3 regions of the Paenibacillus sp. EB106-04-04-XG159 genome follow, and region 1 is predicted to be linked to each of the others. Evidence: predicted binding sites of a transcription regulator. Region 1 holds the regulator's gene; each other region holds the start of a gene.
What was found. The regulator Rex, encoded in region 1, represses fermentation and respiration genes when NADH is low (regulators of the CRP and FNR family bind a similar motif). The targets are predictions, from matches to a motif close to TTGTGAAATATTTCACAA.
Positions count from the first base shown of each region.

Region 2: the regulator Rex is predicted to act here: its motif matches at 2,353-2,370, upstream of pflB (formate C-acetyltransferase).
Region 3: the regulator Rex is predicted to act here: its motif matches at 2,633-2,650, upstream of nadA (quinolinate synthase NadA).

Region 1 covers NZ_JBYTDY010000011.1:60,019-64,314, reverse strand. Annotated here, with positions in the region: gene dinG (ATP-dependent DNA helicase DinG) at 1-2,417, shown strand, start outside; gene AC3WTP_RS14650 (redox-sensing transcriptional repressor Rex) at 2,465-3,118, shown strand; gene AC3WTP_RS14645 (amidohydrolase) at 3,111-4,296, shown strand, end outside.
Region 2 covers NZ_JBYTDY010000012.1:56,752-61,047, reverse strand. Annotated here, with positions in the region: gene adhE (bifunctional acetaldehyde-CoA/alcohol dehydrogenase) at 1-2,240, shown strand, start outside; gene pflB (formate C-acetyltransferase) at 2,587-4,296, shown strand, end outside.
Region 3 covers NZ_JBYTDY010000023.1:16,240-20,535, reverse strand. Annotated here, with positions in the region: gene hpt (hypoxanthine phosphoribosyltransferase) at 1-323, shown strand, start outside; gene ftsH (ATP-dependent zinc metalloprotease FtsH) at 422-2,569, shown strand; gene nadA (quinolinate synthase NadA) at 2,704-3,648, shown strand; gene AC3WTP_RS20860 (DUF6199 family natural product biosynthesis protein) at 3,794-4,003, shown strand.

The DNA.
Region 1 (4,296 bases):
CTCGCGCAACTGCAGATATTTTCGTGAAGTGCTTAGAGACCATTAATGACCTGCCCTTGCTTACTCTCCAGCGTCTAGTCGAGCTGCTTGGGGAAGAGGAACGAGATCTAGGCTGGCTTCTGCAGGCTCTGCTTGATGAACGAGAGCGCGACGTAACGCGAATGGCTGAGGATGCTCGAGCACTTTCCTTCCGACAATTGGTATTTCGTGTGGATGAATGGACAGATAATCAGCCTCCTCGCGAAGGGCTTAGCGAGTCTCCACTGCAAGGTGTCTCATTCACATCGTTTATGAGTGAGATTCACCGTACATTGCAAGAGAAGCTTGAGCACTATGAACCGCGCGAGGCTCAGGAACAGATGTTTCGTGAAGTGATGAATTGTATGGAAGATGATCGACATCTTCTCATTGAAGCAGGTACAGGTACGGGAAAATCTTTAGGTTACCTGATTCCTTCTATCTATTATGCGGTTAAGAATGATAAGAAGGTAATTGTCAGCACACATACCATAAATTTGCAAGAACAGCTGAGACAGCGAGATTTACCGCTTCTAGAGCACATTGTACCTGTTTCATTCAAGGCAACGGTCTTAAAAGGTCGCAGTCACTATTTGTGTTTGAGAAAATTTGAACATAAAATAAACTATAGAGATTTCCTGCATGGACGCGACGATGTATTAACCGCTGCACAGATGATGGTATGGTTAAGTCAGACTGAGCACGGTGATGACGAGGAGCTGTATCTAACGCATAAAGGCCCAGAATTTTGGGATACTGTGGCGAGCGACAGCGATTCCTGTCTTAATCGGGCGTGCCCATGGTTTAAGCGCTGCTTCTACCATCGCGCGAAGAATGATGCCAATCAATCGGATATCATCATCACGAACCATTCTTTATTGTTTACTGATGTCATAGCTGAGCATCGACTGCTGCCTGCTTATGAGCATTTGGTTATTGATGAAGGGCATCATTTTGAAGAAACCGCGAGCAAGCATTTGGGCATACATCTGCAATATTTTTCATTGATGCACCCGCTGACACGTTTGGTGAAAGATAGTAAGAACGGCTTATTGCTGCTGTTGCAAACGCGGCTTCGTCTGTCAGGCAGTGAGAAAGCAATGATCTGGGCTGACGGCATTGAGAAGCTGCTTACACAGCTCGTCGATGTACGAGACGTCTGGGACCGTCTTCATGATGTCCTATATCAATTGATGCCGCCTCCAGAGCCGGGACAAGCTGAAGCAGGACAATCCGTACTCCGACTGCAATCTGGCGCTCGACCGCGGGATTGGCAGGGGATCGCTGAGCTTGAAGAAGATGTATATGTTCGTCTAGGTGAAATTGTACGTACGGGCGAAAAGCTTGTATTGGAATGGAAAGATGCGGATGACGAAGAGCTGCAGCCCGTGATAACAGATGTTACGGGGATATTCAAGGAGATCTCAATTATTCGCGAGGATTTCCGCCTCTTTATGAAAGCAACTGATCCAGATTCTGTGTATTGGATGGAAGGCAATGCTCAGTATAAGCATAAGTCGATGCATCTGTACGCAGTGCCAGTTGATGTCAGCGAAGCGCTAAATCGATACTTCTTCGAACCGAAGAAAAGTGTCATTCTGACTTCGGCAACATTATCTGTCGACAAGTCATTTCAGTATTTAGAGGAACAGATCGGTTTGAAGGAGGCTTCTAGTACCGGAAGATTGCATACCGTTATTCTTCCGTCTCCGTTCAATTACCGCGAGCAAGCGCTAGTTGTCATTCCGCGAGACTTTCCAACGGTTAAGGGCTCTGTGGATCCGATCTTTACCGATAAATTGCTTCATTCGCTTGCAGATGTAGCCATTGTGACAAAGGGTAGAATGTTGGTGCTGTTTACGTCGTACCGCATGTTGAAGGAAGTGTATGAACCGCTGAAGGAGATGCTTCAGCCGCATGGTGTTCAAGTATTGGGACAAGGCATGGACAGCGGCAATCGAAGCAAGCTGACTCGCCGTTTTCAGGAGCATCCTGCATCCGTGCTGTTAGGAACTAGCAGCTTCTGGGAAGGGGTGGACATTCCTGGTGAGGCTTTGACTTGTCTAGCGATTGTTAGACTTCCGTTTCAGCCGCCTAATCATCCGCTTGTTGAAGCGAAGTCCGAACGCTTAAAGCGTCAGAATCAGAATCCGTTCCGGAAGCTATCGATTCCACAAGCCGTTATTCGCTTTAAGCAAGGGTTTGGACGATTAGTTCGAACCTCTAGGGATCGTGGTATCGTAATTATTTATGATACCCGTGTAATCGAGACGAGTTATGGCAAACATTTCTTATATTCTTTACCTGGTCCTAAGATGGAGCATATGACTACCGAGCACTTAGTGCCGCGGATCCGTGATTGGTTCAGGGAGGAGCAGGAAAGAGCTTTACAAGATTAATCAAAACTATGATGATAATCAGCTATGTAGAAGGGGGATCACAGGATATGAAAGCGATGAAGATTTCAGAAGCCGTAGTTAGACGTCTGCCGATCTATTTACGGCACCTCATGGAATTGAAACAGCGTGAAGTTCTAACAATATCATCTCAAGATTTAGGTCAGAAGCTGGATCTGAATCCTGCCCAGATTCGTAAGGACCTCGCTTATTTTGGAGACTTTGGTCGTAAAGGTATTGGTTATGATGTGTCTTATCTGATCGAGCAGATTAGACATATCCTAAAGCTTGATCTCAAGATTCACGTGGGATTAGTCGGTGCTGGTAAACTCGGTCAAGCGCTGTGCAACTATACCACGTACTTGCAAGATAATATGAAGATTGTTGCTGTATTCGATGCGCATCCAGATAAAATGGGAACAGCATTGAATAATCTTATGGTGCAGCCAATGGATCAGTTGATCGATACAGTTAAGGATATGGGGATTCGGATAGGTATTATTACGGTACCTGCGCTGGAAGCCCAAAATGTTGCGGATCAGTTCGTCGAAGCAGGTGTGGAAGCGATCTTGAACTTTGCTCCTGTTATTCTGAAGGTACCGCCGCATGTTCGCGTGCATACTGCAGATTTCACGACGGATCTGTTCAGCTTGGCTTATTACTTGCAAGATGAAGAAGGAAAGGAAACGATTGAGAATGCCTAAAAGGTTCATCGTCCATAACGGACGCTTTGCTCAGATCCATCCGGATGCAGAATCGAGCACTATTGATGGATACATGGTTGTAGAGAACGGAAAGATTGTCTACCTCGGTGAAACGCTGCCGGATCATTATAAGGAAGATTCGGAGTTGTTTGATGGCAGCGGTCTGTTCTTTATGCCGGGTTTAGTCAATACCCATGGACATGCTGCAATGACATTATTGCGCGGTTACGGCGATGATATGGTGCTTCAACAATGGCTTCAGCAAAAAATGTGGCCAATGGAGGCTAAGTTTACTGACGAAGATGTGTATTGGGGCTCTGCTCTCGCTGTGCTGGAAATGCTGAAGAGCGGCACCACTACGTTCGTAGATATGTACGACCATATGGATGAGGTCGGGAAGGTTGTTGAGCAAGCAGGTATTCGCGCGGGATTAATGCGCGGTGCCATCGGTCTATGCAGCGAAGAAGTGCAGCAGATGAAGCTGGAAGAGGCTGTGCGCTTTGCGAAAGATTGGAACGGACGTGCGGAAGGTCGAATTACGACCATGCTTGCTCCACATGCACCGTATACTTGTCCTCCCGCTTTCATTGAGAAATTCGTGCAAGCCGCTCATGATCTGGATATGATGCTTCATACACATATGTCTGAAACTAGAGCAGAGGTTGAACAAAATGTGCAGGAGTACGGATTGCGTCCTGTCGCGCATCTGGAGAAGTTGGGTTTCTTCAGCAGACCGTCGTATATAGCTCATGGCGTTCATCTCACAGACGAAGAAATCGAAATATTGGCTAAACATAAGGTCGGCGTATCTCATAACCCTGCCAGCAACCTGAAGCTGGCAAGCGGAGTAGCTCGAGTTACTGACCTGCTCCGAGCAGGCGTGAACGTATCCCTGGGAACAGATGGAGCAGCTAGCAATAACAATCTAGATATGTTCCAAGAGATGCGTTTGGCTGCATTTATCCATAAGGGAGTATCTGGCGATCCAACAGCGGTACCCGCTGCGGAAGCAATGCGAATTGCGACTATTAATGGCGCCCAAACGATCCAGCTTCAGGATGTCGGCTTGCTCGCTCCTGGAATGAAGGCGGATTTCATCGCTGTCGATATTGATCAACCGCATCTCCTGCCGCATACGGACCTAGTATCCCACATGGTATACTCGGCTTCCGGCAAGG
Region 2 (4,296 bases), on a different contig from region 1:
ATCCAACTTCTACAACTATGTTCAAATCGCTTATTTCCATCAAGACACGCAATCCGATTATCTTTGGCTTCCATCCATCAGCACAGTTCAGCAGCTCGGAAGCGGCACGCATCCTGCGTGAAGCAGCAGTCAAGTACGGCGCTCCTGAACATTGTATCCAATGGATCGAGATTCCATCCATGGAAGCTACCAATGAATTGATGAACCACCCTGACGTCGCTTTGATTCTGGCAACAGGCGGTTCTGGAATGGTTAAAGCAGCATACAGCTGCGGTAAGCCAGCTCTCGGCGTAGGCCCAGGTAACGTACCATGCTTCATCGAGAAGAGCGCTAAGATCGATCAGGCTGTAACAGACTTGATCCTTTCCAAGACATTTGATAATGGTATGATCTGTGCTTCTGAGCAAGCTGTAATTATTGAAGAGCCGATCTACAACGAAGTGAAAAAGATGATGCAGCAAAACGGCTGCTACTTTACCAATAAAGAAGAAACAGTTAAACTGCAAGGTCTTGCCATGAAATCTGGCACTTGCGCAGTGAATCCGACAATCGTTGGTCAACCAGCAGTGAAGATTGCTGAGCTTGCAGGCTTGAAGGTTCCGGCAGACACGAAGATCCTGGTTGCTGAGATAGATGGAGTAGGACCAAACTTCCCGTTATCTGCTGAGAAATTGAGCCCGATCCTTGCATGCTATAAAGCTAAAAATGCGGACGCTGGTATTGAGCTCGCAGCTGAAATCGTACAATTCGGCGGTATGGGTCACTCTTCAGTAATCCACTCCCGCAATGATGAAATTATCAATAAATTCGGTAATCGATTGCAAACTGGACGGATTCTTGTCAACTCTCCATCCACTCATGGTGCGATCGGTGATATATACAATACGAATATTCCATCTCTGACACTTGGCTGCGGATCTTATGGACGCAATTCCACTTCCAACAACGTAACATCTGTCAATCTCATCAACGTGAAACGGGTGGCGAAGCGTACTGTGAACATGCAATGGTTTAAAGTTCCTAACAAAATTTATTTTGAAAAAGGCTCTACACAATACTTGGAAAAAATGCCTGACATCAATCGCATCATGATCGTTACTGACCCAATGATGATGAAGCTCGGCTACGTTCAAAAATTGGAGCACTACTTGCTGAAACGCCGCAATCCAGTTCAAATCGAGATCTTCTACGATGTTGAGCCAGATCCGTCCACTAACACGGTGAAGCGCGGTACTGACATGATGAACCGATTCAAACCAGACTGCATCATTGCACTTGGCGGCGGTTCTCCAATGGATGCTGCGAAAGCCATGTGGCTGTTCTACGAATACCCGGATACAGACTTCAATAACTTGAAGCAGAAGTTTATGGATATTCGCAAACGGACTTATAAATATCCAGTGCTTGGTCAAAAAGCGAAATTTGTTGCGATTCCAACAACTTCGGGTACTGGTTCTGAAGTAACATCGTTCGCTGTAATTACGGATAAGGAAAATGGTCATACTAAGTATCCGCTTGCTGACTATCAATTGACTCCAGATGTTGCCATCATCGATCCAGAGTTTGTATACAGCTTGCCGCGTGTAGCAGTCGCAGATACAGGTATGGACGTGCTGACTCATGCGATTGAAGCATACGTATCTGTAATGGCTAGTGATTATTCCGATGCGCTTGCTATCAAAGCGGTCCAATTGGTATTCGAAAACTTGGTTAAATCAGCTAACGAAGCAGATCCAGTCGCTCGTGAGAAGATGCACAATGCTTCGACGCTCGCTGGTATGGCGTTTGCGAATGCGTTCCTCGGCATTAACCATAGCTTGGCGCACAAATGGGGTGCTCAATACGGTACGCCTCATGGACGTACGAATGCGATCCTGCTGCCGCACGTTATCCGTTACAACGCGAAGAAGCCAACGAAGTTTGCTTCCTTCCCTAAATATGATCATTTCGTAGCAGATAAGCGCTATGCAGAAATTGCGCGCATCCTTGGATTGCCATGCCGCACGACTGAAGAAGGCGTGAAGAGCTTGATCGAAGCGGTCCGAGACTTGAACCGTCAACTGGGCTTGCCGCAAACATTCCAAGAAACCGGCTTCGACGCGAAGGAATTCGAAGCAGGCGTTGACAGCTTGGCTGACCGCGCATTCGAAGACCAATGTACAACAGCTAATCCGAAGATGCCGCTTGTAACAGAGCTGGCAGACATATACCGTGATGCTTTCTACGGTCGCTTTGAGTAAGAATTGCTAATGGATTCATCCACCTCTTTAATATAGCTATTGGCAGCAGACATCATGTCTGCTGCCCTTTTTCAACATATTGGATGATGGTAAATTTACCACTTCGCTAGGTTTGAGATTAATTTCACAAAATTGATGCATTTCGTGTGATGTAAAGCATGCTTGAGGTGTTTCATTGTGATTTTCATCACATTGTATAGCGATTGTAGGGAGTACAATAGTCTCATAGCAAGGAAATGCTGCAGCAGCCAGAGAAGAACCAAGCTTATCGATGCGGTTGCGTTCCTTGTGAATAGAGGTTAGATTTATATTATAGATAGAAAACCTACTTAACGGAGGGATTTCGATGTCGGTATTAGAAAAGAACGTTACAGAAACAGAAGCAGTAAACCCATGGCGCGGGTTTAAAACAGGCAAATGGCAAAGACATATCAATGTCGCTGATTTCATCGATCACAACATTAACCCGTACTACGGGGATGACAAGTTCTTGGCAGGCGCTACTCAAGATACAAAAGACCTATGGGCAATCGTCAGCCAGCTTTCCAAAGAAGAGCGTGAGCGCGGCGGCGTATGGGATGTTGATGTAAATACTCCATCCACAATCATTTCCCATAAGCCTGGTTACTTGGATCAAAGCAAAGAGAAGATCGTCGGTGTTCAAACAGATGCACCTTTCCGTCGTTCTTTGCAACCATTTGGCGGTATCCGCATGATGATCGACGCTTGTAAGGCATATGGCTTTGAAGTGCCTGAAGAGATCGTAGACATCTTTACACATATTCGTAAAACACATAACCAAGGCGTATTCGACGGTTATACATCTGATATGCGCGCTGCTCGTAAAGCGGGTATCATCACAGGCTTGCCAGATGCTTATGGCCGCGGCCGTATCATCGGTGACTATCGTCGTGCAGCATTGTACGGTATCGACTTCCTAATCAACGAGAAGAAGCAAGTTTTGAAAGATCTTGAAGTTGCAGAATTGCTTGAAGAAGTTATTCGTGACCGCGAAGAAATCAATGAGCAAATTCGTGCTCTGCAAGAGCTGAAGCAAATGGCTGAAATGCACGGCTTCGATATGGCTAAGCCTGCAGCAAATGCGAAAGAAGCGTTCCAATTCGTGTACTTCGCATACCTTGCAGCAATTAAAGAGCAAAACGGTGCAGCAATGTCCCTTGGCCGCGTATCGTCCTTCTTGGATATCTACGTTGAGCGCGACTTGAAAGAAGGTACATTGACTGAAGAGCAAGCTCAAGAGCTGGCTGACCACTTCGTTATGAAGCTTCGTCTCGTTAAGTTCTTGCGTACACCTGAATACAACCAATTATTCTCTGGTGACCCAACTTGGGTAACGGAATCCATCGGTGGTATGCAATTGAACGGCAAGACTCGCGTAACGAAGAACAGCTTCCGTTTCTTGCACACACTGTACAACCTGGGACCAGCTCCAGAACCTAACTTGACTGTATTGTGGTCTGAGCAGCTGCCAGAAGCATTCAAGAAGTTCTGTGCGAAGGTATCCATTGAAACTTCTGCAGTTCAATACGAAAACGACGACCTGATGCGTCCAATCTACGGTGATGACTACGGTATCGCTTGCTGCGTATCCGCAATGCGTATCGGTAAGCAAATGCAATTCTTCGGCGCTCGCGCGAACTTGGCAAAATGCTTGCTGTATGCAATCAACGGCGGTGTAGACGAGAAATCCGGCGCTCAAGTTGGTCCTAAGTATCGTCCAATCACGTCTGAAGTTCTGGACTACAAGGAAGTAATGGCGAGCTTCGAAAACATGATGGAATGGCTTGCACAGCTGTACATGAACACATTGAACGTTATTCACTACATGCATGATAAATACTCTTACGAGCGCATTGAAATGGCTCTGCATGATAAAGAAATTCTGCGCACAATGGCATGCGGTATCGCAGGTCTGTCCGTAGTGGCTGACTCCTTGTCCGCAATCAAATACGCTAAAGTTAAGCCGATCCGTAACGAACAAGGCATCGCAGTTGACTTTGAAGTTGAAGGCGAATTCCCTTGCTACGGTAACAAC
Region 3 (4,296 bases), on a different contig from region 1:
CTGGTGTAGTCCGCATCGTGAAAGACCTCGAAGTATCGGTTGAAGGTCGCGATGTACTGATTGTAGAGGATATTATCGATACAGGGCTTACTCTCAGCTATCTCATTGAGGTGCTTCAAGGACGCAAGGCTAACTCCATCAAAGTGGTTACCTTGTTCGATAAACCAGCGCGCCGCGATGTAAATATGGAAGCTGATTATAAAGGGTTTGTTCTGCCGGATGAATTTATCGTAGGTTATGGGCTTGATTATGCGGAATATTACCGCAATCTTCCGTATATTGGGGTATTGAAGCCGGAAATTTATTCTGAGCCTGAAGAATAGATATTCGAGCACGAATGTCCTCACAGTCTAGTTCGTCAGTTGAGATGGTAAGACGTGCTATGATACAATAATTTCGTGTCTTTGAGAGGAGGTAGGGGATGAGTCGGTTCATCAAGAATTCTGGTTTTTATCTGATTCTTTTTTTAGTCGTGGTGGGCATTGTTCAGTTTATCGGAAGCGGCAATGAAGCCATTGACACCCCGAGATATGACCAGTTTCGCAAAGAGCTCGCAGCCAACAATATACAAGAACTAACGATGCAATATGAGGGTCGAGCCTACTTGGTCGTCGGTAAGTATAAAGAATTACCGAAGGATGCCAAGTCGTTGCAATTTATGACGTACATACCGGATACAGACTCGGTAGTACAAGAGATTAAGGAAATCAGTGACAGTCAGCCTGATTTACAGTGGAAATATGACAAGATGAAAGAGCCAAGCATGTGGCTGACGCTCCTCACTTCGTTCATACCCTTAATCATTATGTTTGTCCTGTTCTTCTTCTTCTTTAATCAAGCGCAGGGCGGCGGCGGCAAAGTTATGAACTTCGGTAAGAGCCGTGCCCGTTTGTATAATGAAGAGAAGAAGCGAATTACCTTCGAAGATGTTGCTGGTGCAGACGAAGAGAAGCAAGAGCTTGTTGAGGTCGTTGAGTTCCTTAAAGACCATCGCAAGTTTGCCGCTCTCGGCGCGCGCATTCCGAAGGGCGTACTGTTGAACGGTCCTCCAGGGACAGGTAAGACGCTCCTTGCTCGCGCAGTTGCGGGTGAAGCGGGTGTGCCATTCTTCAGCATTTCCGGTTCCGACTTCGTTGAAATGTTCGTCGGTGTCGGTGCATCGCGTGTACGCGACTTGTTCGAGAACGCGAAGAAGAATGCTCCTTGTATTATCTTTATTGACGAGATTGATGCGGTAGGTCGTCAGCGCGGCGCCGGTCTTGGCGGCGGCCATGACGAGCGCGAGCAGACGCTTAACCAGTTGCTGGTTGAGATGGACGGTTTCGGTGCTAATGAAGGTATCATTATCATAGCCGCGACAAACCGCCCTGATATTCTTGACCCAGCGCTTCTTCGTCCAGGACGCTTTGACCGTCAGATTACGGTTGACCGCCCAGACGTAAAGGGTCGCGAAGCTGTACTGAAAGTACATGCGCGCAACAAACCGCTTAATGCGAACGTTAACTTGCCTACTATTGCGAAGCGGACAACAGGCTTTACAGGCGCAGACCTTGAGAACCTGTTGAACGAAGCGGCGCTCCTTGCTGCTCGTAAGAATCATAAAGATATCACCATGGAGGATATCGATGATGCGATTGACCGTATCATTGTCGGTACGGAGAAACGCAGCCGCATGATCAGCGATCGCGAGAAGCGCATCGTCGCTTACCACGAAGCAGGTCATACGATCATTGGTTACTTCCTGGAGCATGCACAGACTGTGCATAAGGTTACGATTGTACCTCGCGGTAAAGCAGGCGGATATGTGATCATGATGCCGAAGGAAGATCGTATGCTGGTTACGAAGCAAGAGCTTCTGGACCAAGTAACGGGCTTGCTCGGCGGACGCGTAGCGGAAGAGATCTATATCGGCGAGATTGGAACAGGCGCATACAGCGACTTCCAACAAGCTACTCGGATCATTCGCAGCATGATTATGGAATACGGTATGAGCGACAGACTCGGACCGCTGCAGTTCGGAAGCCGTCAAGGGGAAGTATTCCTTGGTCGTGACCTCGGTCATGAGCAGAATTACTCTGACGCGATTGCTTATGAGATCGACCAAGAGATGCAGAGCATGATCGGCGCTTGCTATGATCGCGCTCGCGAATTGCTGAAGAAGCACGAGAGAGAAATGCATCTCATTGCGAATACGCTTCTTGAAGAAGAAACGCTTGAGATCGAACAGATTGAACATCTCATTAAGAACGGCTCGCTCGAAGGTTTCGTTCCAAGCATTCTGAAGGAACAGAAAGAGAGCAAGGCTGAACCTAAAGTAGATGTACTGAACTCTGTTGAAGTGAAAACTTCAGGGGATGTGAAGGTGAATCTGGTTGGAAAGTCAGAGAAGTTAGGTCCGACACCTTGGGACAAGGACAGTCAACCGACTCCAACTGATCATTCCGAGGCAGGTCCTGTTACGAATGAAACAGAGCAAGCACCTGTTGAGGAGCCTAAGGATTCGAAGGCTGATGAGTCTGCCAATGCTGTGGACGAAGTGAAGCCTGAAGATCCAGAGAAGAAATCATAATCTCCGACTAACTCGGTCGGTATCGGAAGTGCGCCTATTAAGGCGCACTTCTTTTTTTACTAATTGTGAATTGACACACTTAATGTCGTTGTGTAAATTAGTTGTTAATGATTAAGCCGAGGGGTGGAGTATTCGTGCAGCTTGAAGCGTTGGCACTGGCTCGTAAAGAAGAACAAAACCGTGAACTGCGTGAACGATTGATGCAGTTGAAGAAAGAACGCAATGCAGTCATACTTGCTCACTATTATCAGCGAGATGAGATACAAGAAGTAGCGGATTTCAGAGGAGATTCATTCCTGCTTGCACAGAAGGCAGCGGAGACGGATGCGGAAGTTATCGTGTTCTGCGGAGTTCACTTTATGGGTGAAAGCGCAAAGATTCTAGCCCCTAACAAGACTGTGCTTATTCCAGACGAGCGCGCTGGATGCCCTATGGCTGATATGGTCAATGTGGAAGGCCTTCGTAAATTAAAGGCGCAGCATCCGAATGCTAAGGTCGTAACGTACATTAACTCTTCTGCAGACATTAAAGCAGAGACAGATATATGCTGTACATCCGCTAATGCGGTGAAGGTGATCGAGTCGCTTGATGCGGAGGAGATCATCTGGGTGCCAGACAAGAACCTGGGACACTACGTACAGCAGAAGACAGGCAAGAACATGATTATATGGGAAGGCTATTGCAATACTCACGACATGCTGACGGTTAAAGATGTCGTAGAGATGAAGGCGAAGCACCCGAATGCGCAGTTTGTTGTTCATCCAGAGTGCAGACCGGAAGTAGTCGCTATGGGTGATTTCGTAGGCAGTACAACTGCGATCCTAAAGTACTGCAAGAACTCAGAGCATACCGAGTTTATCGTAGGTACGGAAGATGGAACCGGCTATCAATTGCGCAAGGACAGCCCGAACAAGTCGTTCCATTTTGCAACTAAATACTTGGTATGTCCAAATATGAAGGTTAACAATTTGAAAAAGCTAGTGAAATGTCTCGAAACGATGCAGCCGCAGATCTATGTGCCGGAGCACGTTGCTGAGAAAGCGCGGTTATCCTTGGAGCGCATGTTGCAAGTGAAGTAATGCCCTCCATATGTATAAACGAACGAACCTTAAGAAGCCCTTGTAGATCAAGGGCTTTTTCTTATATCGCCTATCCATTGACCAACCCCCATAATGGAAACCTTTAACAACAGATTGCGTATTGATCTCTAGAGGAGATGATTATATGGCTATTTCTATCTTTATGTTAGGGATTGCACTAGTTGGAGTTGGCTTGTTTGGGATCAAACATCCTGAATCATGGTTGTTCTGGAATTTAATCGATGATAGGGAGCGAAGCGAGGAACATCTTGCATTCACACGATTTGGTGGAAAATTAGTTATCATAATGGGGGGGATCATTATCGGATTCGGCTTTCAACATCTCTTTATCTGATGTCATTCTCCTTAGAGGGGACTCAATATAGCTGCACCGCGGCAGCTACTCTCTTGTTTTTCCGAACAATTGTCTATAGAATCAATATCTAATAAGGCTCTTTGACATTTATTTGTCATATGAGCTTTATTTATGTTGCTAGGGGCATTAAAATAGATACAGTTTTAATTGAAATGTGGTTACTGCTGTTGAATACTGCGGCTTTATGCTATATACGTTGCTGCTCTTCTGCTTGCAATACTCTATCTGCTGCTAACTGTGCAGATGATCGCAATCGCTGCAAATATGATCTG